Paludisphaera borealis: one gene and its partner. The protein of the gene in region 2 interacts with the protein of the main gene of each other region in a pairwise test. Links are inferred from orthologs where the notes say so. Each region holds a gene or a part of one and is shown on either strand. Other genes may lie near its edges.

Evidence for each region.
Region 1: the proteins of BSF38_RS15045 (region 2) and BSF38_RS07545 interact in binary tests that used the Escherichia coli proteins (3 or more experiments, as listed by UniProt). The link is inferred for Paludisphaera borealis from one-to-one orthologs.

The regions. Positions count from the first base shown.
Region 1 is NZ_CP019082.1:1,917,782-1,932,354, reverse strand. Bases 11,050-13,891 are described here. They hold BSF38_RS07545 (glutamate-5-semialdehyde dehydrogenase), read right to left. Parts: upstream 13,202-13,891; coding sequence 11,897-13,201; downstream 11,050-11,896. Other genes in these bases: folP (dihydropteroate synthase), read right to left, coding at 13,203-13,891; BSF38_RS07550 (hypothetical protein), read right to left, coding at 11,180-11,758; BSF38_RS07555 (VWA domain-containing protein), read left to right, coding at 11,050-11,080. In the rest of the region: BSF38_RS07590 (ParB/RepB/Spo0J family partition protein), read right to left, coding at 1-563; BSF38_RS07585 (SDR family oxidoreductase), read left to right, coding at 719-1,600; BSF38_RS07580 (APC family permease), read right to left, coding at 1,614-3,092; BSF38_RS07575 (M28 family metallopeptidase), read right to left, coding at 3,224-5,557; BSF38_RS07570 (DUF2961 domain-containing protein), read left to right, coding at 5,768-7,306; BSF38_RS07565 (glyoxalase superfamily protein), read left to right, coding at 7,348-7,737; BSF38_RS07560 (RNA polymerase sigma factor), read left to right, coding at 7,897-8,433; more of BSF38_RS07555, read left to right, coding at 8,459-11,049; more of folP, read right to left, coding at 13,892-14,054; LPS assembly lipoprotein LptE, read right to left, coding at 14,109-14,573. UniProt on the Escherichia coli protein: Catalyzes the NADPH-dependent reduction of L-glutamate 5-phosphate into L-glutamate 5-semialdehyde and phosphate. The product spontaneously undergoes cyclization to form 1-pyrroline-5-carboxylate.
Region 2 is NZ_CP019082.1:3,859,251-3,873,970, forward strand. What follows is about bases 7,356-10,344. They hold BSF38_RS15045 (sulfate/molybdate ABC transporter ATP-binding protein), read right to left. Parts: upstream 9,409-10,344; coding sequence 8,302-9,408; downstream 7,356-8,301. Other genes in these bases: BSF38_RS15040 (alpha/beta hydrolase), read right to left, coding at 7,356-8,199; BSF38_RS15050 (sulfate ABC transporter permease), read right to left, coding at 9,528-10,344. Also shown: BSF38_RS14990 (DUF2157 domain-containing protein), read right to left, coding at 1-238; BSF38_RS14995 (hypothetical protein), read right to left, coding at 536-823; BSF38_RS15000 (hypothetical protein), read right to left, coding at 866-1,858; BSF38_RS15005 (class I SAM-dependent methyltransferase), read right to left, coding at 2,204-3,019; panE (2-dehydropantoate 2-reductase), read right to left, coding at 3,044-3,988; BSF38_RS15015 (DUF5615 family PIN-like protein), read right to left, coding at 4,064-4,414; BSF38_RS15020 (DUF433 domain-containing protein), read right to left, coding at 4,417-4,731; BSF38_RS15025 (3-keto-disaccharide hydrolase), read left to right, coding at 5,004-5,624; BSF38_RS15030 (DUF1559 domain-containing protein), read right to left, coding at 5,783-6,754; BSF38_RS15035 (hypothetical protein), read right to left, coding at 6,857-7,207; more of BSF38_RS15040, read right to left, coding at 7,270-7,355; more of BSF38_RS15050, read right to left, coding at 10,345-10,418; sulfate ABC transporter permease subunit CysT, read right to left, coding at 10,408-11,247; BSF38_RS15060 (sulfate ABC transporter substrate-binding protein), read right to left, coding at 11,252-12,304; BSF38_RS15065 (DUF1559 domain-containing protein), read right to left, coding at 12,456-13,457; BSF38_RS15070 (hypothetical protein), read right to left, coding at 13,566-14,072; BSF38_RS15075 (sigma-54 interaction domain-containing protein), read left to right, coding at 14,646-14,720. UniProt on the Escherichia coli protein: Part of the ABC transporter complex CysAWTP involved in sulfate/thiosulfate import. Responsible for energy coupling to the transport system.

The DNA of each region.
Region 1 (14,573 bases), 1.9 Mb from region 2 along the record:
CTGCGTCGCCCTTGCTCCGACCCGTCGAGTTCACGCTTGTCACTCGGGGCGTGTTCGTTAGGATCGCGAGGGAGGCCGGCCGTCGTGTAGAGTTTGCCGTCGGAGCCGACACGACCGGGGTTGTTGGGGATCTGCGCGCCTTCAATCAACTGCTTGCGGATCTTGGCGACCAGCTCGCGGGAGACGCCCAGCTCTTCGGCCGTCCGGCGGTCCGACCAGTCGTGGTGGAGCTTGAGTTTGACCTCGACGGCCCGCCGGCGCTCGGTGCGCGTGAGCGGCAGGCCGTGGAACAGGTTGACGCTCGAAACGTAGTCGAGCGCCTCGTTGAACGAGCCGGCGCGGATCTCGACGGGGATGGTCCGCTTGCCGAGCATGACCGCCGCGGCGTGGCGGTGGAAGCCGTCGGCAATGAGCCAGCGTTCGTCGACGCTATAGACCGTGATCGGCGGCAGCCGGTCCCAGGCCTCGGCGTAGCGCTCCACCGTGAAGTCGTCGAGCCGATCTCGGAGGTTGAGATTCGGGTCCAGGACCAAGTCGTCCAATGCCACGTTGCGAATATCCATCGCGGCCGCTCCCACGTTGCTCATGCAAGTCCAAGAACCCTGGCGCGTCAAAGTCGTTCCCTGAGGGACCTTGTTGGCCTATCATCGGCAGGGCTGGAATCGGGCTTGCGATGGTTTTCGGGAAGTCCGCGGTGCGGATGTGGGAGTTGGCGATCATGCGGATTGTCGTGACGGGCGCGAGTGGTCAGATCGGCGCTTACTTGTTAGAGCCGCTGATGAGGACGGGTTGGGACGTGGTCCCCTGGAGCGGCGGCGCCCGGGGCGATTGGGGAACGACCCGACTGCGACCCGTCGACCTGGCCGACCTCGGCGCCGTCGACCGGGCTCTCGTGAACGCCGACCCCGCCGTGATCCTCCACGTAGCGGCGATCAGCGCGGCGGACCAGGTGTCCAAAGACCTCGATCGAGCCCGACTCGTCAACGTGGAAGCAACCCGCCACCTGGCCGATTGGTGTCGCGATCGAGGGCGGCGGATCGTCTTCACGTCGACCGACATGGTCTTCGACGGCGACCGATCGTGGTACACGGAAAGCGACGAGCCGAGTCCGATCCTCGCCTACGGTCGGACCAAACACGAGGCCGAAGCCGAGGTCGTCCGAACGCCGGGCGGCGTGGCGGCTCGGCTGTCGCTGCTGTACGGACCGTCGCGATGTGGTCGCGAGGGCTTCTTCGATCGCGCCGTGGCGGCCCTCCGCGCCGGGCGTTCGCAGACCTTCTTTCACGACGAGCACCGCACGCCGCTCGACTACCGGACGGCGGCGGAAGTTCTCGTCGCACTCACCGACGCCGATTTCGAGGGCGTCGTCCACGTCGGCGGTCGCGATCGGCTGAGTCGGTTCGCGTTCATGTCGCGCATCGCCCGGGCGCTCGGCCTCGACGAGTCGCTCATCGCCGCGAACAGCCGGGCTGAGGCCGTTTTCACCGAACCGCGCCCGGCCGACCTGTCGCTCGACACCACGCGCCTCGCCGACCTTCTGCCAGATCTTGACCGGCCTCTGATCGAGGAGGCCGTGTGGAGGATGTCGAGTAGGAACTGAGGGCGATTCGTTATCAGTCGCGGTCGTCGCGTCGGAGCAAGTAGTAAGCCGGCAGGCCCGCGAGGATCAGCACGGTGCCGACGACCGCCTGCATACGGCTCTGTTCGTTGCGGAGCATGTCGCCCAGGAGCAAGAGCGAGCCGGCGACGAACAGCAAAGGGGTGAATGGGTAGCCCCAGGTCCGGTACGGGCGCGGAAGATCGGGCTGCTTGACGCGGAGGACGAAGACGCTCGTGATCGTCAGCATGTAGAAGATCGTCGCGCCGAAGATCACGTAGGTTCGCAAAATGTCGTACAGCGGCGTCTTGTTCAGCGTCAGCCAGGCGGAAGTGAGGAATTGCGGCATCCCGGCCGTCGATTCGGGGGGCGGGATGACGACGAGAGCCGTTCCCACCGCCGTCAGGATGATCGCCCAGACGCCCTGGGCGAGGATCGCCGAGGCTGGGGTCTGGAACCGGGGATGCACGCGTTGGAACCATGCGGGAAGCATCCCGTCGCGGGCGATCGCGAAGTACGAACGCGGGCCGGTCAGCGCGTTGCCGTTGAGCGAGATGAACGTCGAGCACATCACCAGCGCGGAGATCGCGAGCACGCCGTACCCACCGAGGAGCGCCTTGCAATAGACGGCGGCCACGGCCTTCGTGATCCCTCCCTCGGGCTCATCGGCGGCGGCCATCTCGGACATCGGCAGGACGTAGTGGTAGGCGAGCGTCATGGCCAGATAAACGGAGATCAAGACCGCCATCCCCCAGATCATCGACCTGGGAATGTTCTTCTCAGGCTCCCGGATCTCCTCGGCGAGCGGCGTCACATTCATCCAGCCGTCGTAGGCCCACAGCACGCCGACCATCGCCGCCATAACGCCGGTGAAGATCGAGCCGTCGACGCGTTCGGGCCAGATCGGCGCCATGTTGCCGACGCTTCCACCGCCGATTGCGAACGGCAGGGCGATCAATGCAAGGACCCCGCCGACCTTGATCGCCGTCCCGAAGACCTGAACCGCGCCGCCGCCGCGCGTCCCCAGGATGTTGACGATCGTCACGATCGAGATCGCGGCGATCGCGGCCGCCGCTTGCCAGACGGCGCCGCCGAGAAACGACGGAGGGGGCACGATCTGGATGAAATACCGCGCGAACGCCGCGGCCAGCGTCGCCATCGACCCCGCGCGCGAGACGGTGAACTCGGACCAGCCGAAGAGAAACGCCGGAATCGGACCATACGCTTCACGCAAATAGACGTAAGGACCGCCCGCCCGGGGCATCATGGCTCCCAATTCGGCCATCGTCAGCGCCCCCGCCGCCGAGAAGATGCCGCCGATGATCCAGACGGCGACGATCCCGCTTAGAAACGGAACTTCCTTCGCGACGCTGGCCGGCACGATGAAGATCCCTGAGCCAATGACCGAACCGACCACCACGCAGAGGGCGGCGACCGGCCCGAGCACACGCGGCAACGTGACGGCGTGCGGGGCGACGGACGTAGGGGTTTTCATGCGTGAAGTTTCCTCATCCCGGTCGTCCCGGGGTCAAGCCCGTCGTCTCCCCGATCGGTCGTAGGTGGTATTCCACCAGAAATCATGAACGACGGATAGCATTCGGATCGCCGAAGCGTGATCCGCCCCCGCTACAGGCCGGTCGCGGCGTCGCGGGCGAGAGCCGAAGCGCGCTTCAGCGCGGCGGTCGCCGCGTCGATCGCGGCGGTCGTCGAAGAAACGGCGCTCTTCAGATTATCGGATTTGCGGGCCTCGAGCGATTCGCGGATGGCCGGCAACGGCCAGGCGGCGTACCCCGTCGTCACGCCGGGCGCGTAGATCGCGTGCTTGAACCACGAGCGGCCTTCGAGGCCGCCGGGCAACAGGAACGCGCGCTCCAGCCGCGTGAGCGCCTCGTTGAGAGAGGAGAGCGCATCGGCCCGCGCGCCGTCCTTGGCGGCGAGTGCGTCGAGCGCCTTGTCGAGGCTTCGGGCCTCGGACTGGAACCTGAGGACGGACTCGGCGAGGTCGCCGAGCCCTTCGAAGTCCTCATCGGGCCTCGTGCCTGGCTTCGCAGATTTGCGGACCTTGCGGGCGCGGATCAGCCTAAGCTCGTCGACGTGGTCGCGGAGGGCTTCCGCGTAGGGGACGAAGCGAAACGGGAGTACGTCGGCATTGGCGGCACGCATCAAGAGCACGGTGTAGAGGCGGGCGGCCATCGTGTGGGTGAGGAACTCGGGGTCGCCGAACTTCTCCATCCAGTTGAAGTCGTCGTACATCGAGTGATAGACGCCGTACTTGCCGGAGAACCCGACGTCAAGCGCGGGGACACCCAGGTGGTCGAGGAACGCCGTGTAGTCGGAGCCTGAACCGAGCGGGTGGAGTTGCGGCGTGAAGCCGCGAGGCGAGGACGGAGGATCGCCGACGCTGGTCGGTCGCGTCCAGAACGGATCGATAAGGACCAGCGGACTGCTCGCAACCCAGGCGTTCCGCTTGGATTCGAGCCAGACGTCGCGGAGCGAGCGGCTGGAGCGGACGTCGGTCACGGCGCCGGCGGCTTCGAGCATCAGGTCGCGGAGCGAGGGGACGCCTCCCATGTCGAGGTCGGGGCCGGCGACGGCCACGTCGACGTTGAGCATCAGGGCGGCCTTGCGGTCGATCTCGTCGGTGAACTGTTCGGCCCATTCGGTCGAGCCGACCAGGCCGTACTCCTCGGCGTCCCAGCTCGCGTAGACGATCGTCCGCCGAGGCTTCCAGCCGGCGCGGACGGCTTCGCCAAGGGCGCGGCAGGTTTCGAGGGTCGCCGCCGTGCCGCTGCCGGGGTCGACCGCCCCGTACACCCAGGCGTCGCGATGGTTGCCGACCATGACCCAGCGATCGGGTTCGACGGCTCCGGGAATCTTGGCGACGACGTTCCAGATCGTCCGCACTTTGTACTCGTTCCAGACCGAGAACTTCAGCTCGACGGGCCCCGGGCCGACGTGGTAAGCCAACGGCAGGCCCCCTTGCCAGCCGTCGGGGACGTTCGATCCGGCCAGCAGCTTGAGGATCTCCCGCGCGGCACCGTAGCCGATCGGTAGTGACGGGATCGTGGCGAAGTATTCACCGCGCTTCAAGCCGGTGTTCTTGTCCCATTCGGGATCGTCCAACCGAAAACCATGCTTCAGGTCGATCGGTAATCGATCCGCGCCAGGGATAGACGGGCCTCGGGGCGTCGAGGGATCGCCGGGGCCGAGTGACAGGAACTGGACGCTGCCGCGCTGCACGGCCGACTCCGGCCGGAACGGGCCGGCGGGGTAGACGTCCCCCTTGGCGTAGCCATCGTCGCCGGGGTCGGAGTAGATCAAGATCCCCTTCGCCCCGCGCTTCTGGGCGTTGAGCACCTTGAGTCCGCGGAACAGGCCGCCGTATCGAGCAAGAACGATCTTGTCCTTGACGGAGACGCCGAGCTTTTCGAGCGCATCGAAGTCCTCGGGGCGGGCATAATTCGCATAGACGACCTGGCCCGCAGCCGTCCCCGAGACCCCGTAGCCGTTGAACGCCGGGAAGGCGAGCGAGTTCGCGGAATCCTTGTCGGTCGCCAGCGGCTTCTCTTCGAGGTCGAGCGGCGCCGGCTCGGGACGGACGATTTCGAGCTTCGGCGGCGCGCTCGGGTGATTGAGCAAGACCTCGTACGGGAGGATCTCGACCGACCATCCCCACTCCTTGAGCCGGTCGTGGACGAACTTCGCCGTCCGCTGGTCGGCGAGGGTTCCGGCGGCGTGGGGTTCGGCCGTCAGCGTTCGGAGCAAGGCTCGGGCGTTCTTGGGCGTCGGAACCGCCAGCGCCCGGGCTTCGGCTTCGATCTGCTTGCCGCGCGAGGCCGGCGCGAAACCGAGCATCGCCGGCTCCGACGCGCCCAGACGCGGCGTCGTCTGGAGCAGGACGTAAACACCGAACGCCGCGAGAACGAAACGCCGCGCGAGCGGCCGAGCGGTACGACTCATCGAGGGGCCTTTCTCGGGGGGGGGCGAACGCTTGACAGCGGCTCAAGAACGGCGGCACACTCAGGGCCGCCGGTCGTGACTGGAGTCTGAGAGGAAGTCACCCAGGATACGACGCCCCTCGGCCTGATTCCAGAGTCGATCCCCCGGTCGGACGAACCGCCGCCGCGCGGTCGAATCCGTCCAATTTGATCCGCGCGAGAGTCCGCACCGATGAACCTGATCACGCTCGTTCCCGCCCTGGCGATCCTCCTCACCGCCCAGGATCAGCCGATGCCGGGGCCCGGTCCAGGCTACATCCCCTCGGGCTCGCCCGCCGATCTTCACGACCTGGTCCGGCTCGCGCGGCTCCGCGACCCGAGGGTTCGCGCAATGGGCTTCAGCTCGTACGACCGCAAGGGGGGGAACTACGACGGTTTCAACGGCACGTACTCGAAGCTCCGCGTCGAGGATGGCAACTCCGTCCTGGCCGAACTCGACGGACCGGGCGTCATCCAGCGGATCTGGACCACGCACACCAGCGGTGAGCACGCGGGCCTGCTCGACCGCAAGAACGAACACATCAAGATCTACCTCGACGGCCAGGCCAAGCCCGCGCTCGACGTCCCGCTGGAGACTCTTTTTTCGGGCAAGCACCCGCACTTCCCCAGACCTCTGGTCATGGAAGGCTCGGGCGGATTCGTCTCGTACGTCCCGATCCCGTTCCGCAACGGATGCAAGGTCGTCGTCGAAGGGCAGGGCGTGCGGTTCTACCAGATCGGGCTCGTCACTCTCCCCAGCGCGGAGGGAGTCGATACGTTCGTCGAACAGCCGTCGGCCCCGGTGCTGGCTGACCTCAAGGCGGCGAAGGCGCTCTGGGCTTCGCCCGAGACCTACGAGACCCAGATGCTCGCCAAGTCGTTGACGGCCGAGTATTCCGTGGAAGGGATCGCCCGCAGCGAGCAGGTCTTCGGAATGCCCGCCGGCCCGGCGACGATCCAGTCGATCGAGCTTGAGCCGAGCGCCGGCACGGCCGACGGCTGGCGGTCGGCTCGACTGCGGATGGTCTGGGATCAAGACGCGAGCGGCGAGCCGGGCGTCGATCTTCCTTTCGACTACGCGTTCGGAACGCTGCCCGACGCCATCGGCTTTCAGTCGCTCCTGATCGGCCAGCGCGGTGGTTCGTGGTACAACCGCTTCCCGATGCCTTATCACCGCCAGGCCTCGTTGCGGATCGACGCCGAGAAGCCCATCAAGGGTAAGCTCCGGGTCCGCTACCGGAAGGGGGTCGACGCCGACGCGGGCTATCTGCGGGCCTCGTACCGCGAGGCGCTTCCCACCCGGCCGAAGGAGGATTTCGGCTGGCTCAAGGAGGAGGGTAGGGGGCATTTCGCTGGCGTGTTGATGTCGACTCAAGGCCGCGCCAAGCTGCCGTACTGGCTCGAAGGGGACGACCGGTTCACCATCGACGGCAAGCTGGCGATTCACGGCACCGGCTCGGAAGACTTCTTCAACGGCGGCTGGTACGCCCTGGAAGGCCGGCTCAACGGTCCCTCGGCGTATCCTTCGCACGGGTTCCCAATCTATCGGAGCCCCGAGAACGAGGTCTGGCAGGCTGCGGCGTACCGATGGAACGTCGCCGACCCGGTCCCGTTCTCGATTTCGATCACGGCGGGAATCGAGCACGGCGGCGAGAATCAGTTCGAGGCCGACTACCGCGCGGGGGTCTTCTGGTATTCGCCGAACCCGAGCCCGACGCATCGAGTTCCGTGAGACCGATCCGCCCGCGACTACGATTCCTGGAGAGCCCGTTCATGTCTGATTTCCACTTTGAAGCCGTGCCGATCCTGCGGATCTTCGACATCGAAAAAGCCAAGGAGTTCTATGTTGGCTTCTTGGGATTCAAGGTCGAGTGGGAGCATCGCTACGAGCCGACGATGCCGGTGTACATGCAGATCACCCGCGACGGGTTGACGCTCCACCTCAGCGAGCATCACGGCGACTGCTGCCCGGGATCGACCGTCTACGTGCGTGCGAAGGGGCTCGACGCCTATCACGCCGAGATCACATCCAAGGGCTATCCGTACATGAGGCCGGGCGTCGAGGAGACGCCGTGGAACACGCGCGAGCTGATGGTCATCGACCCGTTCGGCAACCGGCTCCGATTCGGCGAACCCAAGTCGGCCGAGACCAAGCCGGCGTGAGCGGGCGCGCAGACACATCTTTCTGGGACACATCGCTTTGCGACTCCGCCCCGACTGACCTGAATCGTCGGCCGCGGCTTTTTTCGATCGCCGGCTAAGAAAGTTCGTCATGGCCCGTAGTTTCCATGTACGGGAACACGTCCCCTATCGAGGACGGTGATGGCAGGTCCAACGAACCTCGAGAGCGAGGCCTGGGTGCGTGAGGCGGTGTCCCGATTCGAGGGGCCGCTCTTGCTCTACGCCCGCCGCCTTTTGACCGACGCCGAATCGGCTCGCGACGTGGTGCAAGACGTCTTTCTGCGTCTGTGCGGGCAGTCGCGCGCCGAGATCGACGGCCACCTCGCCGAGTGGTTGTTCACGGTCTGCCGCAACCGGGCTCTGGACGTCCTCCGGAAGGAGCATCGCATGACTCGGTTACAAGACGAACAGGTCAACCGCTGCCTGAGCCCCGCCCCCGGTCCGCACGACGTCGCCGAACGTCACGACCTGGGGGCGCGCGTGCTGGCGCTCCTCGACACCCTCCCCCCCAACCAGCGCGAGGTCATCCGTCTCAAATTTCAGAACGGGTTCTCTTACCAGGAGATCAGCCGGATCAGCGGCCACAGCGTGTCCAACGTCGGCTACCTGATTCACGCCGGGATCAAAACGCTTCGTGGCCGTCTCTTCGACGGTCAGCCGGCCGAGGCCAGAGCCTGAAATCTTCGATCAAGGAGAACCTGAAATGAACTTCGACATCGACGACCCCCGGCTCACCGCCTACGCCTTAGGCGAACTCGAAGAGTCCGAGAAACAAGACTTCGAACGCCTGCTCGCGGACCGGCCGGACCTGCGCAAAGCCATCGACGAAATCGCCCTCACCGCCAGCCTGCTGTCGGAACGACTCCACGACGAGCAGATGCACGAACTCGCCGCTCACACCGACGGTCTCCAGGCGGTCGCGGCGACGCTTCCTTCCGTGCAGACTCCAGCCACGCCGCCCCGGGCCGCCCTCTTTCAGTGGCCGTCGCGTGAATTCCTCACTTCGATCGCCGCACTCTTCCTGTTCGCAATGGTCGGCGGCGCGCTCCTCCTGCCCGCCACGCAATCCGCCCGCGAAGCGGCGAGAAGGGCTGAGGGACTGGCTATAGCCCGGCGGGCCCAGGCCGACTCGGCCGAGGGCTTCGTCCTTCGGAAGCACAAGAGCAACTCTGACAAGAGCCCGATTGCAGCCGAGCCCATGCTGGCGATGCGTGGTGGAACGAAGTCCGCCACGCCCGTCGCGCCTCCCGGAGCAACGATGGGCGGGATGATGGCCGGCAGACAAGCCGATGCTGCTAAGCCGCCCATCGATCAGCGGCAAGCCCTCGGCCGGAAACTCGCCGATCAAGGCCCCAGCGACTACTACGCCTTTGTCACGCCCGAGAGGGAAGCCATCACACTTTCCAGCACGCCGGCCCCAGGACAGAAAGATGAGCCAGGCCAGCAGGTTGGCTTTGGAGGAGCCAAAGCTCAAGGTGACGGAAATCCGAACGGCCAGGGCCGGGGCCAACAGCAAGGCCAGGCCGAAAAGGCAGAAGGCTTGGCCCAGAAGGGGGATGGCCAGGGTCAGAGGGGCAAGATCGGCGAGGAGAGCCAAGGCCAATCCGTTCAACTGTCTGTACAGAACGGGAATGTCGGCCCGGTCGCCTTGGACATGAAACACCAGTATGCCAAGCAATCGATGAAGGAGAGCGTCACGGCTCTGGCTGCCGCCGAGCCCCAGTCGTCGCTTCCCGGTCTGGCACCGCTCAACCAGGCGATGGCGCCGGCCGCCGCTCGTGTTGAGAACGAATCGAAGTTCTCGGCCCTTCATGATTCTGCCGGCGATTCCGCCCGCGAGGCGGCAGGCCAGCCGGTAGCCGAATTCGCGGAGCTGCAGGACCGCAACGTGATGTTCGCGAATCCGAGGTTCGACGCCGTCCCGGAGAACCCGTTCGTGCTGGTCGGTCAGGAGGCCGTTTCGACCTTCTCGATCGACGTCGATACGGCGAGCTATTCGATCGTCCGCCGCTTCCTGACCCAGTCGAACCAGCTTCCTCCGCCCGACGCGGTTCGGATCGAGGAGATGATCAACTACTTCCCCTATCAGGACGCGCCGCCGGCCGCCGACAGCCCCGACCCGTTCGCGGTCCACGTCGAGGTCGCCCGCTGCCCCTGGAACGCTTCGAACCGGCTCGCCCGAATCGGGATCATGGGCAGGCCGATCGACCAGTCGGCCCGCAAGCCGACCAACCTCGTGTTCCTGATCGACGTCTCCGGTTCGATGGATCAGCCGAACAAGCTGCCTCTGGTTCAGTGGGGTCTGCAACGGCTCGTCGAACAGCTCGGCGAGAACGACCGGATCGCCATCGTGGTCTTCGCCGGGGCCGCCGGTCTGGTTCTTCCCTCGACTTCGTGCCTCAACAAGGCCGAGATCATGTCGCGGATCGAACAGCTCCGCGCCGGCGGCTCGACCAACGGCGGTGCGGGCATCCAGCTCGCGTATGACGTCGCCGCCCAGAACTTCATCAACAACGGCCTCAACCGCGTGGTACTGGCGACGGACGGCGATTTCAATCAGGTCATGACCGACCAGGCCGAGCTGGTCAAGTTGATCCAGGCCAAGGCGCAGGGGCCGAAGCAAGTCTTCCTGACTGTGCTCGGCTTCGGCATGGACAACCTCAAGGACGGCACGTTGGAGAAGCTGGCCGACAAGGGGAACGGCAATTACGCCTTCATCGACACCCCGGACGAAGCGTTCAAGGTTCTGGTCCGCGAGATGGGCTCGACGCTCGAAACGATCGCCAAGGATGTCAAGATCCAGGTCGAGTTCAAGCCGACCAAGGTCAAGGCGTACCGGCTGATTGGCTACGAGAACCGCGTGATGCCCAATGAAGACTTCGCCGACGACCGCAAGGACGCCGGGGAGATCGGCGCGGGGAGCCACGTGACGGCCCTTTACGAGATCGTCCCGGCCGCCCCTCTGTTGCCCGAGGCGGCTCTCAACGCCAAGAACCTGAACAACGCCGCGCAGTCGGCGCGGGCTGACGCCGAATCGTTCGTCGTCAACTTCCGCTACAAGAAGCCGACCGAGGACAAGAGCACCCTGATCCAGCGCCCGGTCGTCGACCGAGGGCTCGACTACCGTGAGGCCTCGGACGACTTCAAATTCTCCAGCGCCGTCGCCGGCTTCGGAATGCTGCTCCGTCGCTCGCCGTCCGCCGGCACGCTGACGTTCCCCGGCGTCGTGGAGCTGGCCACGCCCTCGCTGGCCCGCGACCCCTCGGGCTATCGCAAGGAGTTCGTGGGTCTTGTCAAGAAGGCCCAGGAGCTTCTCGCCCCCTGACGGTCGTCGAGAATCGGCCGGAATCAACGATCACGCCGGGCCGGGCCGTCTTACCAGACGTACCCGGCCCGTTGCGTTCGCTGGTTCGATCCGATCGAATCACGCCATCGGCACGAGGTTGTAATTGCCAACCGTGCTGACGATCGCGTACGGACGGCCCTCGGTGCCGACGCGCGGCACCCATCGGGGGCTCTCGTTGATGATGTTGATCTCCGGCACCTGCAATGTGTTGTAATGCCGGATCGTGTCGAAGCTCACATAGAACGTCGGCTCGCCGAACGGGCCGCTGAAAGCCGCATAATACGCCTGGCGACCACCCGGACGGAGCGTGAAATTCTGGAACTGGCCGCGATTGTACGTCGACGCGGCGGCGCTGAACGTCACCGTGTCCGAGGTCGTGTTGATGATCGTGATCACGCCCCAGTTGATGTAGCCGGCGGCCGATCCTCCCGTTCCACCCGTCCCGGGGCCTCCGCGCGGACGCCCAAACGCCACGACCGCCCTCGTATCGCCTCTCTGCGGGGCGACTCTCTGGTGAAGGTCCCGATTCACGGTCAGCCGAAATTGGGCGGCGGCCTCGCGAGCCGCCGGCCCCACGCCGGCCAGCACCGTCGTCAACAGCCTCTCCTCCGACATCTCCAAGAGAGGCCGGAACGCTTGCGACGCGCGCTTGCTCATGTGTCTCATCCTCGGTGTGTCAGAATTCGTCGATCGCGCAACCTGCTGAGAGTCTTACCGCGCAATTGCAGGTTGTCGAACCAAGGAAATTCTGACGCACCAAAAACAATCATGCAAGCATTTAAAAAGAAGTCGAGATTACTCGCGGATCTGGCCGTCGCCGTAGACGATCCACTTGGTGCTGGTCAGCTCGTTGAGGCCGCAGGGGCCTCGGGCGTGGTACTTGTCGGTGCTGATGCCGATCTCGGCGCCGAGGCCGAGCTGGCCGCCGTCGTTGAACCGGGTGCTGGCGTTGACGATCACCGCCGAGCTGTCGATCTCGGCGACGAACTTGCGGGCCGCGGCGAGGTCGCGGGTGACGATCGTCTCGGTGTGCGACGACCCGTGACGGCCGATGTGCGCGATCGCGTCGTCGATCGAATCGACGACCTTGACCGCGAGGATCTTGTCGAGGAATTCGGTGTCCCAATCCTCGGCGGTCGCCGCCGTCATGCTCGGCACGATGGCTTTCGCTTCAGCGTCGCCCCGCAGTTCGACGCCGGCCGCCGCCAGCGCCTCGGCGGCCTTGGGAAGCCAGGTCGGGGCGATCGCGCGGTGGACGAGCAGGGTCTCGGCGGCGTTGCAGACGCCCGGGCGCTGGGCCTTGGCGTTGACGATGATCCGCGTGGCGATCTCGGGATCGGCCGCCTGGTCGACGTACACGGCGCAGATGCCCTGATAATGCTTCATGACCGGCATCTTGGCCTCGGCGACCACGCGGCGGATGAGGCTCTCGCCGCCTCGCGGAATCGCCAGGTCGATGAACTCGGGGAGGGCCAGAAGATGGCCGACCGCCGCGCGATCCGTCGTGGTTACGAGTTCGACCGCGTGCTCGGGAAGGCCGCACCGAGCCAGCTCATCGGCGAGAATCCGGTGCAACGCGCGGTTGGAATGGAGCGCTTCCTTGCCGCCCCGGAGGATCGCGGCGTTGCCGCTCTTGACGCAGATCGCGGCGGCGTCGACGGTCACGTTCGGCCGGCTCTCGTAGATCATGAAGATCACGCCGAGCGGAACGCGGACCTGGGTGACTTCGAGCCCGTTGGGGCGTCGGCCCGACCTTACCACCTCGCCGATCGGGTCGGCCTGAGCGGCGATCTCGGTCAGGCTCCGGGCCATCTCGCCAATCCGCTTGGTGTTGAGCGTCAGACGATCGACGGCCGCTGCGTTGAGCCCCAGTGAAGGGGCCGCCGCGACGTCGCGGGCGTTGGCTTCGAGAATCTCAGAGGCCCGCGCGACGAGGGCCGAGGCCGACGCGGCGAGCCAGGCGTTCTTGGCCGCGCCGCCGGCCAGGGCCATCGCTCGCGACGCCTTTTTGACCCGGGCGGCCAGATCGCGGCAGCCGGCCTCAAGCTCGGCGGCGGCCGGATCATTCTCGCGGGTCTTGGGTTGCGTCGCCACGTCCAGCTCAGCCATCATTCGACTCCCAACCGATAACGTCGTTCCAGACGCGGATCGCGTCGACCATGGGGCCGACGTCGTGAACCCGGACCACGCGCGCCCCTTGCCGGCAGCCGGCCAGTGAGCAGACGACCGAGCTGGTGCTGCGCTGGGCCATGCCGCGTCCGGTGATCTTCTTGAGCAACCCCTTGCGTGAGATCCCGATCAACAGGATCGAATTCAGGTTGGCAAACTGATCGAGGTTCCGCAAGAGCGCCATGTTGTGCTCGAAGCTCTTGCCGAAGCCGATCCCCGGGTCGACGGCGATCCGCGACCGGGGAATCCCCCGGGCCTCGCACCAGGCGATCCGCTCGACCAGGTAGGCGCGGACCTCGGCGACGACGTCGTCGTACCGAGGATCGTCTTGCATGGTCTGGGGCGTCCCTTGCATGTGCATCAGCACAACCGCCGCGCCGGTGCTGGACACAACCTCGACCATGCCGGGTTCGCGCAAGGCCGAGACGTCGTTGACGATCGACGCCCCCGCGAGCACGGCCTGGCGCGCGACTTCGGGCTTGGTCGTGTCGATCGAGATCGGTACGCCCGTCTCCCGGGCCAATCGCTCGATCACGGGGACGACGCGCTCCAGCTCGTCGTCGATCGAGACGATCTCGGCGCCCGGGCGGGTCGATTCACCCCCGACGTCGAGCAGGTCGGCACCGTCCTCGACGAGCTTCAGCCCATGGGCCACGGCGGCATCGGTCGAGAACCACCGACCACCGTCGGAAAAGCTGTCGGGCGTGACGTTGACGATCCCCATGACCTTCGGGACGGAGCCGTCCGCGATCAGTCGGCCACGGGCCTCCCAGCGGCGAAACATGGTGCGATGTCCTTGGAGTTGCGGAATCCAGAGCGGTGGGCGCGAGGCGACGACCTACTTGAGGTCTTCCTCGATGAACCACGGTTGTTCCATCATATCGACAATCTGAGCGGCGAGGCTCGCATTCACCTTGGTCGTCGCCGTGAGCGACGTCTCGCCGACTTCAGGGACGAAATTCAGCGTTTCCGAGACGATCGTCGGCTGCCGCTTCTTTTCGAGGTCGGTCGGCGGGTTGTGCACCCAGTTGACGCTGACGTTGATCGTCCGGGTGAGCTGCCGAGGCAGGTTCGTCGGAGCTTCGACGATGATGTTCTTGTCCACGAAGTTGATCGTGCCGGTCAGCACGGTGTCGGCTTCTTCAATGCGGTGCACCAGCTTGTAGGGCGTGCGCCGGGTGATCTCCTGCTGCACCTGCCGGGTCAGGTCCTTCTCGACGTCGCGGATGAACGCCTGCGTCTTGAACATCGGCACGAACACCGTCCGGACACTCTTGTCGAACGGCGCACGGAACGAGTAGCC
Region 2 (14,720 bases):
GCACCATCCAGTTGAAGGCGACCAGCAACAGCACGCCCAGGCCGACGAGCAACGTCGCCAGGCTCGTGATCGCCGAGACCGCCTGGCCCCCCCGGCGCGCCGAACGCTCTTCGGGGCTCCCGTAGAGCCCGAGTATCCGCGCCGCCTGGTCGCCGGTCAGCAGCCCTTGCGCGGTCCAGGATTCCATCTCGCCGGCCAGCCACTCATGCCGACCGTCGCTGATCTCTCGGGTGTTCATTCTCGGCCCGCCCTCACCGCCCTGATGCTCGGCGATCGTCGACGCACGACGACACGCACCAACACTCTACGACACGCCCGTGATGGACATGGCCGAAAGTCGGTTCCGCGTGACATCGCGTCGGCAAATTCGCCACGAATCGGCGCGATCGGCGACGTCCGGCCTAGCGCCGGCGGAGGTCGTCTGGGTGGCTGTGACGGAGCGGAGCGACGCCACAGGGCGGACGCCGCGGCCCTCGCATCTGTGGCATTTTGCCAGAGCCACCCATTGCCGTCTGCATCCCCAAAATAGCCCGCGCTAGCGCCGGCGGAGGTCGCGAGGTTGAGATGGCTGGGACGATTCGCGGGCGGTGAAATTGTCGCTCTCGAAGACGTAGCCGCAGACCAGGATCGAGAGGCTGCCCGCGAACAGGAGGGCGATGGTGTTGACGAGTTGAAGTTGAGGCTCGGGGAGGTTGGCGGGGAAGATCGCCGGGGCGACGTCCTCGACGTCGCGCATCATGTCGCTGACGGCGTTGTTCACGGACGTCGCGGCGAGCACGACCTGGCCTAGCACCCGCGGAATCGCACGCTTGGCAAGGGCCATCGGACGCCTCCTTCTCAACGGGCCGCCGGCGCGGCTCCGAGGTCAGGCTGGATCGGTCGAAACTTCGGCGGACGCCTCCCGGCCGCCGTCTCCGTTCTCGCCGTTGCCGAGCGGCGAGGAGGGGAACGCGACGTTCGGGACGGGCCCGTCGGCGTGCGGCGGCTCGCTCGGCGACGGCCGTTCGCCGCCGTTGGCCAGGCTCCGCTCGCGCGCCCGGCGCTGAGTTTCCATCGCCTGCACAAGCTGCTCCTGAGCTTCAGCGACGTACGCGGCCCAGTCGGTCGAATAATCCTGACGGAACGCTTCGATGTACCCCGGCTCGTATTGCCGCGACAGCCACTTGAGCTGGTGGAAGATCCGGTGCCCCAGGGCTTGCAGCTCCTCGGTGATCTCGGCGTCGCGTTCGTGCGCGGCCTGGAAGTGGCGGAACCGGCCGATCCAGACCTTCAGCCGCGCGTACTGCTCAAGTTTGACGAGGTTGGCGAACGCATTGAGCCCGGCGTCGACCTCGTGGCCCAAAAGCTGGAGCTGGCCGCCGGGAAAGTGGCTCTCGGCGTCCCACAGCAGCCGGTCCTCGGCGGCGAACTGCTCGACCAGCCCCGGCTGAAGCCGCTCCAGCTCGCGGCGCAGTTGGCGGTACTGGTCGAGGGCCGTCCGCAGCTCGCGGCGCGCCTCCTCAAGTTCGCGCCCGGCCTTCTCCAGGTTCGCCTTGGCCTCTTGCCGGGTGCGCTCGATCTCCGCCTGCGACGTGGCGATCAGCTCCTCGGCGTCGGCGTCGGAGGCCAGCGACGACTTGTACTGGGCCAGCTTCCGCACCAGATCCTTCAACAGATGCTCGTCGGTGTCAGCCTGTTCGACCGCCCGGAGACTCGCCGGCCGCACCGCGCGCATCCGTTCCAGCGCCTGGCGCGACCTCAGCTCGGCGGCCCGAAAATGGTCGGCCGCGTGCTGGGTCTCGGCCTCGATCTTCTTCGCGCGCGTCTTGGCTTCCGCCTGGCGAACGAGTTCGGCGAGCCGCTCCAACGATGGGGTCATGTTCGATTCTCTTCCACGATTTCTTTAGTCGCCGCCGTCGCGCCGAGGTCGGGGAACGAATCCACGCAGCCCGGCGAGCCGGCCCGGAGGCCCTGATTCAACCAGCTATGCCGCCACATTATCAAATCGCGAAATTCTATTCTTTCTTATGTCTCGTCGATTCGAGATCGACGATCCGTTCTTCGGGCGGGCGCGCCGGCTCCCCCCTTTTGCCTTCGACTTTGAAAGGAACTTGCGGGAGACGGCGGTCGTGTTGAACGGTCCGTCGTCGCGGCGTCGCCGCTCTACCGCACCATCATACACACGAATTCCTGAAAGATGAATAATCCGCTTCCCGCGCGCCCTCTAGAAGCGGTAGCGGAGTAGCCGGCCGATGCGCCGCAGGGCGGGGAAGCAGGACCAGACGCGGATCAGGAGTCGACTGGTCCACGACATGCGGGCGACGACCGATGGGTTGTAGTACGCCGTCTCCTCAACCAGCTTCAAGCGCGGGATCATCGCCTCAAGCTCACAGGGGTCGTCGATCCCCCAGCGGAAGGTCGCGCCGGTCGCCTGGATGCAGGGGAGGTTCTTCATGAACCGGAGCCCCAGGCGGCTGTATCCGTCGAACGCGAGGACGCCCGTCGGGAAGTGCGTGGTGAGCCGTTCCAGCAGTCGCCTGAGGTCGTCTTCTTCCAGATAGGGCATGAGCCCCTCGGCGACGATGAGCGCCGGGCCGTCCGACGGCAGCGCGCCGATCCAGTTAGGGTCGGTCACCGACGTACCGATCAGGCGCCCCCCCGCGCGGTCGGGATAGAGACGGCGGCGAAGTTCGACGACCTCCGGGAAGTCGACGTCGAACCAGCGGACGGCCGCCGGGGGATCAAGCCGGTAGACCCGGCTGTCGAGGCCGCAGCCCAGATTGAGGACGATCCCCCTCGGGTTCTCGACGAGGAACTCCGAGGTCCAGCGATCGAGGTGCTTCGCCCGCATGGCGATCCCGATCGTCTCGTCGCGCTTGATCTTCAGCTTCGCGAAATCGTAATCGAGCCGGCCGACCGCCTCGTCGGCCCACCGATCGCCCAGGATCGAATCGGCCGCGCGACTATCCATCGCCTTCGCAAAGAGCGTGATCAGGAGGGTCTCCTTCTCCTTCGTCAGCTCGACCTTCAACGTTCCCATCGTGCGCTCCGTGCGAGGGTCAGATCAGGCGTCGGACAGCCACGACTCGCGCCCGGCGCGGGCTTCCTGAGCCTTGAGTGCGGTGTAGGCGAGGCGGAGCAGCGAATGGTCGGGCGCGGGAGCCTCCGGGCGGCGGCGGAGGAGGTCGCCGAGGACGTGGTCGGCTTCGGTCCGGCCGCCGCGTTCGAGGTCGGTCAGCATCGACGCGGTGAGGTGCGAGCCCGGCGCGGTGAGCCGGGCGCGGGCCGATTCGAAGGCCGAGGGGCGGGGGGGGCGGCCGTTGGCGTCAGCGACGGCCCGGCATTCTTCCAGCATCGCCGCGGCCAGGTCGGCCCCTTCCGCGGCGACGACGTCGCCGATCGACGCCCGCATCAGGCAGGTGACGCCGGCCAGCGTGGCCAGGAAGACCCATTTCTCCCACATTTCAAGCAAAATGTCGTCGCTCGCCCGCGATTCGAACGTCGCGCCGGCGAAGGCTTCGGCGATCGCCTCGACCTGTTTCGCCTGGGACGGGACGCGGGCCCCGAACGCCAGCCGGTGAACGTCGCTGAGGTGGGCGATCCGGCCGGCGTCGTCGAGCTTCGTCGAGATCAGGCAGAGCCCCCCCAGCACGCGGTCCGCGCCGAACCGAGCGTCGAGGACGTCGAGATGTCGCAGGCCGTTAAGGAGCGGCACGACGGCGGTCTCCGGCCCGACCGCCGGCGCGAAGTCGGCGATCGCCCCGTCCAGGTCGTACGATTTGCAACTGACGAGCACGAGGTCGAACGGCTCGTCGATCGCGCCCGCCGTGATCGTCGGCGGCGCGGGCCAGTCGACGTCGCCGAACGCGCTGCGGATCGACAACCCCGACTCCGCCAGCCGCGCCGCCCTGGCCGACCGAACGAGGAACGTCACGTCCCGCCCCGCCTCCAGCAGCCGCCCCCCGAAATACCCGCCGATCGCACCGGCGCCGACGACCAGGATTCGCATCGTTCCGTCCCCCTCGACGACATGAAGCCCTCACGAGTTCAAGACGTCGCGCGAGTCCGATGGCGTCTTGCAAACTCACTTCAGCGGCAGGTAGGTAACGCGGTTCGCCAATTCCTGAGGGTCGCAACAGGTCAGGAGCAATTCCAAATCCGCCGCCAATCCCCCGAGGCTGACGCCTCGCTGGGGCGCGAAGACGATACCGAGAAACCAGCGTCCCGCCGCCTGCCATTCCGCGGCGATACTCAAGAAATCTTGATCTTGCGAGAACAGGACTCGGCCCAAATCCGTCGCTCTCGCAAGAAGCGTCTGGTCGTCCACGGCGGCGGTGTCGTCTTCCTGGCTCGTGAGCACGTCCAGCCCTCGCCTCCGCAGCGACTGCGTCACCGACATAGGCACATGGACATCCATATAGACAGCCAGCGGCAACGTCAGGGCTCCCGATTCATCCGGCGCTTCATCAGGTCGGCGCGGGAGATCGGTTGCTTCGCCGCCTCGCGCCGCGCGACGTCCGCCGCCTCGCTCATGGCCCCGACCATCGATTCGTGGTGGTCGTAGAAGTAGGTCAACGCGGCGTAGACCTGCTCAGGCCGGAGATCGGGGTGCTGACGCAGGATCTCCTCCGCAGACCAGCCGTAATGATAATGCTCGCCGGCCAGGTGGATCACCTTGTATCGCGTGCCATCAATCCGCGCCGTTCCATCCGCGTCGATGCTCAGATGAGGGTACTTGACGATCGTGCTCATGCCGGCCCGTCCGACGATCCAAATTCGACTCAAGAATTGACGACGGATATGGCTCCAGCTTACCGCGAGGCGGTCCGGAAGGACAGGCCGTGCGCGTAACGCTCAGGCCCGTTGCGAAGTCCGCAAGCCGATCGCGGAGACAATCCTCTTGCGGACCCGCGTCGGCGCGATTCCAATTTCTAACGTACCGAAGGGCCGCCCGCCCGGGAAAGCGACAACCGCTCGTCCAACGGAGATTCTCGGGCCGTCCCGTTTCACAAGGATACCGATTGATGTCGATTCATGGAATTCTCGCCTGCGCCGCGATCGTCCTCGCCTACCCCGCCGACAAGGACCGTGAGCCGGTCGCGGCGGAGCCCGGTTTCTCGTACCTGTACCACCACGGCGATCCGCTGGCCCAGGGCTGGAAGATGGTCGGCCCCGGCGCGATCAAGGAGGAGTCGGAAGGGGTGCTCCTGACCTCGGGCGGCATGGGAATGCTCTGGTTCGCCGACTCCAAGTTCAAGGACTACACGCTCCGGGTCGACTACAAGCTAACCAAGCCGGGCGACAACTCGGGCGTCTTCGTCCGCTTCCCCGAAGCGCCCGCCGACCCGTGGGACGCGGTGAAGACCGGCTACGAGATCCAGATCTGCGAAGGCGCCGACCCCGAACATCGCACCGGCGCGGTCTACAGCTTCAAGGCCGCCGAGAAGACCCCGAAGGCCAACCCGGCCGGCGAGTGGAATTCCTACGAAATCGCCGTCAAAGGCCAGGACTACACGATTTCGCTCAACGGCGAGGTGATCAACCACTACAAGGGCTCGCGCGGCGCCGACGGCTATATCGGCCTCCAGAACCACGACGACGGCTCGATCGTCCGGTTCCGGAACGTCCGGATCAAGACGGAATAAGGGATCGCGTTCGGCATGCCCGAAGACGAGCCCGAAGCGCCAGCGAGTGAATTTCCCCAACACACCATGATGCACTCGCTGGCGCGTCGGGCTCGTATCCGGCCCCGGACCGCCCCGAACCCTCATTTTCATGACGCCGGGGAAGATCGTCCTCGCCGTCAGAATTGATCGGCCGAAACCACTTCGCCGCCCGCCCGCGTGGACAGGAAGCTGAAGATCCGTGGATTCACCGATTCCTTGATGAACCGGACCGAGGCGTCGCAAAAGAGGAAGTTGCAGCCGCCCGGATGCAGGCTCCAGAAATCATCCGCCCCGGCCCCTTTGTAATTCGGCACGTCCACCCACTTCTGGTCTGGCGACGGGCCGGTATGCCCGAGCACCATGACGTTGGCCGTCTCGCACGACCGGATCGGCCATTTCGGGTTGGTGCAGACCCGGGAATAGGGAATCACCCCCACCCAGGTCGCGTCCGCGACGTTGCGCGACCGCTCGCCGGCCATCAGCGTCGTGCTCGACCCGTCGGTGACGTCGCGAAGGCCGTTGCGGCTGTTGCGATAGAGGAGGCCGTTGTTGCTGGCCGGAAACTCCTCGACTTCGAGCTGCCCGGCCGAGGCGACGTATTGCCCGGGCGACAGATCGGTGACGAGCGTGGAGCCCGTCGCATCCTTCAGGAGCACCGGCCCGGCGTCGGTGGTGGAACTCGGGCAGAGGAACACGGACAGGCTCACCGTCCGCACGGTCATCGACGCCGCGACGGTGATCGGCAGGCTGAAATTCGCCGCGTTGTAGGCGGTGGATTGCTCCAGATTGTTGAGGAGCATCGCGCCCCAGCCCCAGCCGGGACCGGTCTCCGGGCTGTTCGGATTCGGACTCTCCGTCCCGGTGATGTAGCCGGGCGGGAACACGTCATGCGTTGCGTGGTAGCTGTGCATCGCCAGCCCGATCTGCTTCAGGTTGTTCGAGCACTGCATCCGGCGGGCGGCCTCGCGGGCCGACTGCACCGCCGGCAGCAGCAGGGCGATCAGCACGGCGATGACGGCGATCACCACCAGCAGCTCGATCAGGGTGAACGCGCGCGAAGTCGGGACGGTGAACGCGCGCGAAGTCGGGACGGTGCGGACATATCGCATGGGAAATCTCCTGTTCTGAGTCGGTGTCTCGGGACGTGGATCGACCTGACCGACACGGACCGCGAGCGGGTGCGTCGGCGATGAACCGGTTCCGAGGCGACTTCAAAACAGGAAGATTTGCAGCCAGGCGTGGCGCACGTTCGGCGGGTGCGGCGGCCACCAAACCCGCTCCCGCAACGCTTCGGCTTCGCCCACGGTAATAGACCGAGCAGCCGAAGCGGGCGTTGGGATGAACGGGGCGGCCGAGGAGAAGGGATCGGCGATGACGCTGGCGTGCGTCCCGGCAAGGGTTCCGACGCCGGAATCGTCGCCCACCCCGCCGTCCGGCGTTTCGAGGTTGGCCGGTTCAAACTGTTCGATCATCGAGCGGCAAAGGTCGTCGGCGGCTTCCGCCTGCCGAAGCGGCGTGCCGGCGAGAGCCGCGATCAGGATGATCCAGTTTGCCGTCCGCAACATGCCGTCATCTTACCGGCGCGCCAGCCCGGCGTCACCCCGAGTCCACCAGGGGAATGGAGTCACCTGGCCGGGACCGGCGCGAGCAGGTCCCGGCTGCGCAGCCAGCGGACGCAGAGCCCCGTCCAGCTCGACGGCAGCTTGTCGTTCTGGCGGACGCCGAAATCGTGGTCGCCGGTCGCATAGACGTGAAGTTCGGTCGGCACGCCGGCGCGCTTCAATGCCAGGTACATGATCACGCTGTTTTCCGAGACCGAGCCGCCGTAGCCCACGTTGTCGTCGGAGGTGTGGGCGAGAAACACCGGCGGCATGTCCGTCGGAATCTTGAGGTCCGGCCGGATCTCGTCCTTGTCGGTGACCTTCAGGTAGCCCGAATAGCACGCGACGGCGAAATCGGGCCGGCTGCTGACCTGATCGACGGCGTCGATCGGCTCGTACAGCCGGGTGGCGAAGCCGGCGGCGGTCGCCAGGGCGAGATGGCCGCCGGCCGAGAAGCCGACGACGCCGATCCGGTTCGGGTCGACGCCCCACTCGCGGGCGCGACTCCGGACCAGCCGGACGGCCCGCTGGGCGTCGAGCCGCGGGCCCAGCGGAGGCTCCCCCTTGACGTCGCCGGGGCGGCGTGGGCAACGGTACTTGAGGATGACGCCGGTGATCCCCTGGGCGTTCAGCCACGCCGCCACCTCCTCGCCTTCAAGCTCCCAGTAAAGATCCCAGTAGCCGCCTCCCGGACAGATCACCATCGCCGTGCCGGTGTTTTTGTCGGCGGGGGGCCGGTAAATCGTGAGGGTCGGCCTGGTGACGTTGGTGATCAGCTTCGTCGGCCCCACCAGAGGCGATGGATGAATCCGGCTGGTTTCCTCCCCCTTGATCCCGACGTCGCCCGGCGCCTTCCCCGGCCAGAGGTCGACGACCAGCGGCTCGTCCGCGGACGCTGGACCGACCGCGACGAATCCGGCGAGCAACACGACGGCGAGAGTGATACGGTACACGGTGGTCGTCTCCGTCAAAGCCTCGTCGAACTGAACCATCCACTCGCTGGCGCTTCGAGCTTGTCGTCGAGGGCTCGAAAAACTTGTCGGCCGCTCAGCCCCTCAGATCCCCGCGCCGGCTTGCCAGGCTTCGTTGAGGGCGCGGTTGACGTCGACGGGCTGGAAGGCGCCGTGGGTGCGGTCGTAGATGTTGAGATGGCGGGGGGTGACGTAGACCTCGTCGCCGCGGGCGAAGCCGACCTCGACCGACTGGTCGCAGGGAAGCTCGATCTGGAGCGGGTGGTCCGCGTCGATCTGGAGGTCGAGCCTCAAGATGCCGCCGAGCGGGGTGATCCGGTCGACGCGGGCGGTCCAGTAGGGCTTGCCGTTGCGCTCGGAGTGAACGTCGAGATCGTGGGGGCGGACGTAGGCTTCGGCCTGCTCGCTGGGCGGAACTTCCAGCAAGGCCGCGAGCCCCACGCCCCCCTTGCCGGGCTTCAGCAGGCGGAGCGGCAGGATGTTGACGGTCCCCAGGAACTTGGCGACGAACGGGTTCGACGGCCGCTCGTAGAGCACCTGCGGCGGGCCGATCTGCTGCACGCGGCCCTCGGCCAGGACGACGATCTGGTCGGACACCTCGAACGCCTCGCGCTGGTCGTGCGTGACGAACAGGCTGGTGACGTGGACCTCGTCATGAAGCTTCCGCAGCCACGTCCGCAGCTCGTCGCGAACCTTGGCGTCGAGCGCGCCGAAGGGCTCGTCGAGCAGCAGCACCTTGGGCCGCGGCGCGAGCGCCCGGGCGAGCGCCACGCGCTGGCGCTGGCCGCCGGAAAGCTGCGACGGGTACCGCCCGGCGTAGCCCGCGAGCTGGATCAGGTCGAGCAGCTCGTCGACCCGCGACTTGATCTCGGCCCGGGGCACCTTGCGGATCTTCAGGCCGAAGCCGATGTTGTCGCGCACCGTCATATGGCGGAACAACGCGTAGTGCTGGAACACGAACCCGACCCCGCGCTGCTGCACCGGAAGCTGCGTCGCGTCCTCGCCGGTGAGCATCACGCTCCCCGAGTCGGCCGATTCCAGCCCGGCGATCGTCCGCAGGATGGTGCTCTTGCCCGATCCCGACGGGCCCAAGAGCGCGACGAGCTGACCGCCGGCCACCTCGAACGAGACGTCGTTCACGGCCTGGAACGAGCCGTACTTCTTGGAAAGATTCCGCACCTCGATGCCCACGGCGTTCTCCTTGCTGAGCGACAGCCGCGCGGCCTGCGGCTGCGACGTCGCCTTTCCATTCGCGCTGAACTGGCCGACGGACCTCGGCGGAAACCACGCTGGCGTTCCAACTCCGGCGCTCACGATTCGTCCTCCCTACCTTTTTCGAGGAATACGCGAAAAAGTTCCATCCCCACGAGCAAGAAAAACGAGACCGCGGCGAGGACCAGGCTGGCGGCGTAGGCCCCCTGCGGGTGGAAGCTCTCGATTCCTTCCGAGATGTAGAGCGTGGCCGTCTGGGTGCGGCCGATGACGTTGCCCGAGACGACCAGGACCGCGCCGAACTCGCCCAGCGACCGCGCCACGGTCAGCGTGACGCCGTAGGCGACGCCCCAGCGGATCGACGGCAGCGTCACGCTCCAGAACGTCCGCCAGCGGCCCGCCCCCAGCGTGTGCGCCGCCTGCTCATACTCCTCGCCCAGTTCGCGCAAGACCGGAACCAGCTCGCGGACCACGAACGGCACCGTGACGAACATGGTCGCCAGGATCATCCCCGGCAGCGCGTAGATCACCTTCACTCCGTGGCCTTCGAGCCAGCGGCCCGCCAGGCTGTCGGGACCGTAGAGCACGACCAGCATCAGCCCGGCGACGATCGGCGAGATCGCGAACGGCATGTCGACCATGCCGTCGACCAGCGCCCGGCCCCAGAACTTCTGGCGGACCAAGACCAGCGCCAGGGCGACGCCGAAAATCGTGTTGATGATCGTGGCGATCGCCGTGATCCCCAGAGACATCGCGAACGCCCGGTGCACCTCGGGCTGGGAGAGCGCGTCGATCATCGGGCGCAGCCCACCGTCCAGGGCCTTCCTCACCAGCGCCAGGCCGGGGATCAGGATCAACATCGCGAACCAGATCAGGACGGCCGCGATCAGGAGCCGGCGGCCCCAGGGCGACCCCGCGTCGCGGTCGCGCGCGGGATGGGGAAGATTCGCGGCCGACGGGGTCGCCGTCCATTCGACGTCAGTTGCCATCGTGGACGCCTCCCCGACGCTGAAGCGCGTTGAGACCGACGAGGATCAAGAGCGAGGAAGCCAGAAGCACCGCCGAGACGGCCAGCGCGCCGGAGCGGTTGCCGCTCTCGATCTCGCCGAAGACGTAGATCGGGGCCGTCTTGGTCAAGAGCGGCTGGTTGCCGGCGACCATGACCACGCTGCCGAACTCGCCGAGCGCCCGGCTGAACGACAGCCCCGCGCCGGTGAGGATCGACGGCCAGAGCGTCGGCAACGTGACGCGGACGAAGGTCGTCCACGGCCGCGCGCCGAGTGTGGCGGCGGCCTCCTCCTCGGCCCGGTCCAGCTCGATCAAGACCGGCTGGACGCTGCGGATCACGAACGGATAGGTCACGAACAAGAGGGCCAGGATGATCCCCGGCTGGTCGTAAATGATCTTCCAGCCGGCCTTGCCGATGACCGCGCCGACCACGCTCGACGGCCCGTAAAACGCCACGAGCATCACGCCGGTGACGACCGTGGGCACGGCGAACGGCAGGTCGATCAAGGCGTTGACCAGGCTCCGCCCCGGGAATTGGTAGCGGACGAGCACCCAGGCCGTGGCCGTGCCGGTCACCACGTTCACCGCCACCATGATGAGCGCGGTGACGAACGTAAGCTTCAGCGCGTGCCAGGCGTAGGGCTCGGAGATCGCCTCCCAGAACGCCCGAGGCCCCGGCTGCACGGCCTGGATGGTCATCGCCAGCATCGGCAGGACGACCATCACGCCGAGGTAGAACAGGCTCGTCGCGCGGAGGGTCAGGCCCTGCGACGGCCGGTGTCGTTGGAGAGTTCTCGCACCGATCGCCATGTCGTCATTTCCCCCGATTCTGGGCGCGTTCGGCCGCGATCGTCGTCCACAGGCCCTTGGTCGAGTACAGCTCCTCTTCGAGCTTCGCCCAGCCGCCGAGGTCGGCCGTCGTGAACAGCCGGGCCGGCGCGGGACGCGCGGAGATCGCTGCGGCGGCCTCCTTGTTCACCGGCCGGAAGCCATACTCGGCGAAGATCGTCTGCCCCTCGGTCGAGTACAAGAATTCGATGAACGCCGCCACCAGCTCCTTGTTGCCGTGCTTGGCCGTCGACTCGTCGACGACCGCCACGGGGCTCTCGATCAAGAGGGTCGCGGGGGGCACGACGTAGGGGATCGCGTCCCCTTCCTTGGCCCGCAGGAGCAGCTCGTTCTCGTAGGTGACCACCGCGTCGCCCGTCTTCCGCTCGGAGAAGTTGGCCATGCTCTGACGGCCCGACTGGTCCATGTTCACGACGTTGGCCTGGATGGCGGCCATGATCTCGCGGACCGGGGCGAGGTTTGGAGCCTCCTTGTTCTTGTCGCGGGCTTCGAGCAGCGCCGCGCCGTAGATGGCGTTGATGTTCCACCGAGCGCCGCCGGAGGTCTTGGGGTCGGGGTAGAGGACGCCGACGCCCGACTTGGCCAGGTCGCTCCAGTCGTGGATCGACTTGGGGTTGCCCTCGCGATGCCCGATCACGACCAGGCTGTTGGTGAGGATTCCCTTATATTCTCCGGCGTTCCAGTCGGGCTTGACCTTGCCGGCCTTGACCAGCAGCTCCATGTCGCCCGAGTGCGAGAGGACCGCGACGTCGGCGTCGAAGCCCGAGGAGATCGACCGCGCCTGGGCGCCCGAGGCGTTGTACGACTCCTCGAACGCGACGTCGCGGCCCGTCTTGGCCTTCCACTTCGCCTTGAACGCCGGCAGGACGCCGTCGTGGAGGACCTCGCGGACCACCGAGTACGCGCCGATCTTCAGCCCGTCGGTGTTCGGCGCGGTCGAGGACTGACAGCCGGTGATCGCAAGCGAGACCGGGAGCGACAGAAACAAAGAGAAGCGGAACGGCCAGGCGCGGCTCATGGAAAAAATCCTCGGAATCAGTCGAAGCGTTGAAACGGGAAAGGCCAGGCCCGAATACGTCGCGCGACGCTCGGGACCTGGCTGGCGGTTTCGCCGGGTTGTCGGTCTCGTCGACTCAAGTCAGCACGACCCGGTCGACTCGACCTCGATTTCAGTACTGGTCGGCGGAGATCACCTCGCCGCCGGAGCGGGTCACCAGGGCGGCGAAGGTCTGCAGAGCCACGCTCTCCTTGACGAACCGGACCGAGCCGTCGCCGAGGAGGACGTTCGCCCCGCCGGGATGGAAGGCGAAGATGCCGCCGGTCCCCTCGGTGCCGTAGTACGGGTGCGGGAACGGCTGGCCGTAGACGTCTTCGCCGTTGGCCGCGTTGATCACCACGGGGCCGGGGAAGTACGAGCCGTCGGCCGTCGAACCGTTGAGGGTGACGTCGCTGGCGGGCCGGCTCCAGCCGCCCGAGTTCAGCCGATGGTCGGGGACGGCCCCGAACTGCTTGCCCCCCTTGCGGTAGACGAACGGCCGGCCGGCCGACTCGACGAAGACGATCGTGTTCGAGAGGCCGTCGGTGGCGGTGGCCAGCGTCGTCTTCACGTTCTTGACGATCAACGTCAGCGGCGGGGTGGTCCCCACCGGAAACACGCCGAAGGCGCTCAGCCGCGAATCAATGCCGACGATCGGCGAGTAATCGGTGATCGCCGCGACGTTCGGGGCCCACGTCGGCGAGTAAGGCTCAACCTCGGGGATGCCGTCGAGCCGGCTCGGGTCGGCCGGGCTCGACGGGCAGATGAGCGTGGCGATCCGCGTCTGGACGGCCGTGGTGTTGGCCGGGTCGCCCCAGGTGATGCCGATGTTCACCGCGTTATAGATCTGCGCCTGCTCCATGTAGTTGAGCATGGTCAGAAGCCCGGCGATACGGGGCAGGGTCGTCAGGCCGGCGGGACGGACGCTGCTGGGCATCTGGCCGTTGACGTCGTGGAAATTATGGACCGCGATGCCGAGCTGCTTGATGTTGTTGACGCACTGGACGCGGCGGGCCGCCTCGCGGGCCGACTGCACCGCCGGCAGCAACAGGGCGATCAATACCGCGATGATCGCGATCACAACCAACAACTCGATCAGCGTGAAACCCGCCGGACGGCGACGCAAACGAATCATTCCGGAACTCCTCGTCGAATACGAATAAAGAAAGTCTGTGTCTGGGAGCAGTCGTCGAAACGAACCATGTCTGGGGAAAGAGAAGGGGCCGACCTCGTCGGCGGTCACTTACTTCTTGGTGATCGTGTACGGATCGAGCTGGTTGGGAGCGTCCTTGACCGTGACCTTCCAGGGGGTGGTCTCGGGCTTGTCGTAGATCGGCGGAATCACGTTAGGGCCGGCAGCCGTGTCGTTGCCTTGCTTGATCAGCTTGGTCCACCGGATCGTGACCGCGTAGTCGCCGGCCGGGGCACCGTCGGCCTGGCTGAACGTCGTCAGCTCGAACGTGCCGTCGGGCTGGACCTGGGCCGTGGACCGCGGCGTCTCCTCACCCGATTTGGCCGGCGCCGTGGGATGGAAGACCACGAACGCGCCGGCGGCCGGCTCGCCCTCGAACTTGACGCTCCCCTTCACGGGGAAGACCGGAACCTTCGACCCCGAGCCCTCGGAACATCCCGCGAACGCGGCGACCACCGCCAGCACGGCCATCCGGCCGACCCACTCGGCCGCTCGACGGCCTCGACCCGTCACGGCCCTCGATCCCGAAACCTTCATGCTTTCGATCGCCTTGTTCATCTCTATGTGATCCTGCCCATCAATCCGAGAAATCCGTGCTCGTCGTCCACCGCTCGCGACGCCGTTCCCATCCCCGTTCCGCCGCGGCGCCCCATCGACCGCGCCAAGACCTCGTCCCCAATCGTCGGGACGGTCTCGGCTCACCAGCGCCCCGTCCAGGTCTCGCCCCCGACCGAAGCCGCAACCGTAACGGTCGCGATCGATGCTCGGCCGAAAACCTCTCGCCTCACGGCCTCGTGGCAAGTACAACGAGCGGGAAAGCGGGGCGAAACGGTGACGTCGCGGCTTCGTACCGTCAGGCTGCTCCGTGCATCGACTCGGTCGCGACGCCCGGACCAAACCTTTCAGGTAGGAAAACTCATGAACGAACCTGGGGTATTGCAAGCGGTATGCCAACAGCCTCCGGAGCGGCTCAACTTTTTGGAAACCTGACTATTGAAGGTAGAAAAGTAAGAATTCAGGGGTGATGGAGAGGGCGGGTGGACGCCCCGACTTCGCAGGCCGTGAAATATCACGGACGAGACCGTGATATTTCCTGGTTTCCCAGGATATATCCTGGTAGAGTGGGACGCCATGACGAGCTTCGACCCTTTGCTTCTGGACGTCTGGCGCGAGGTCTCGCGGCATACGGCGCTCGACGAGTCGTTG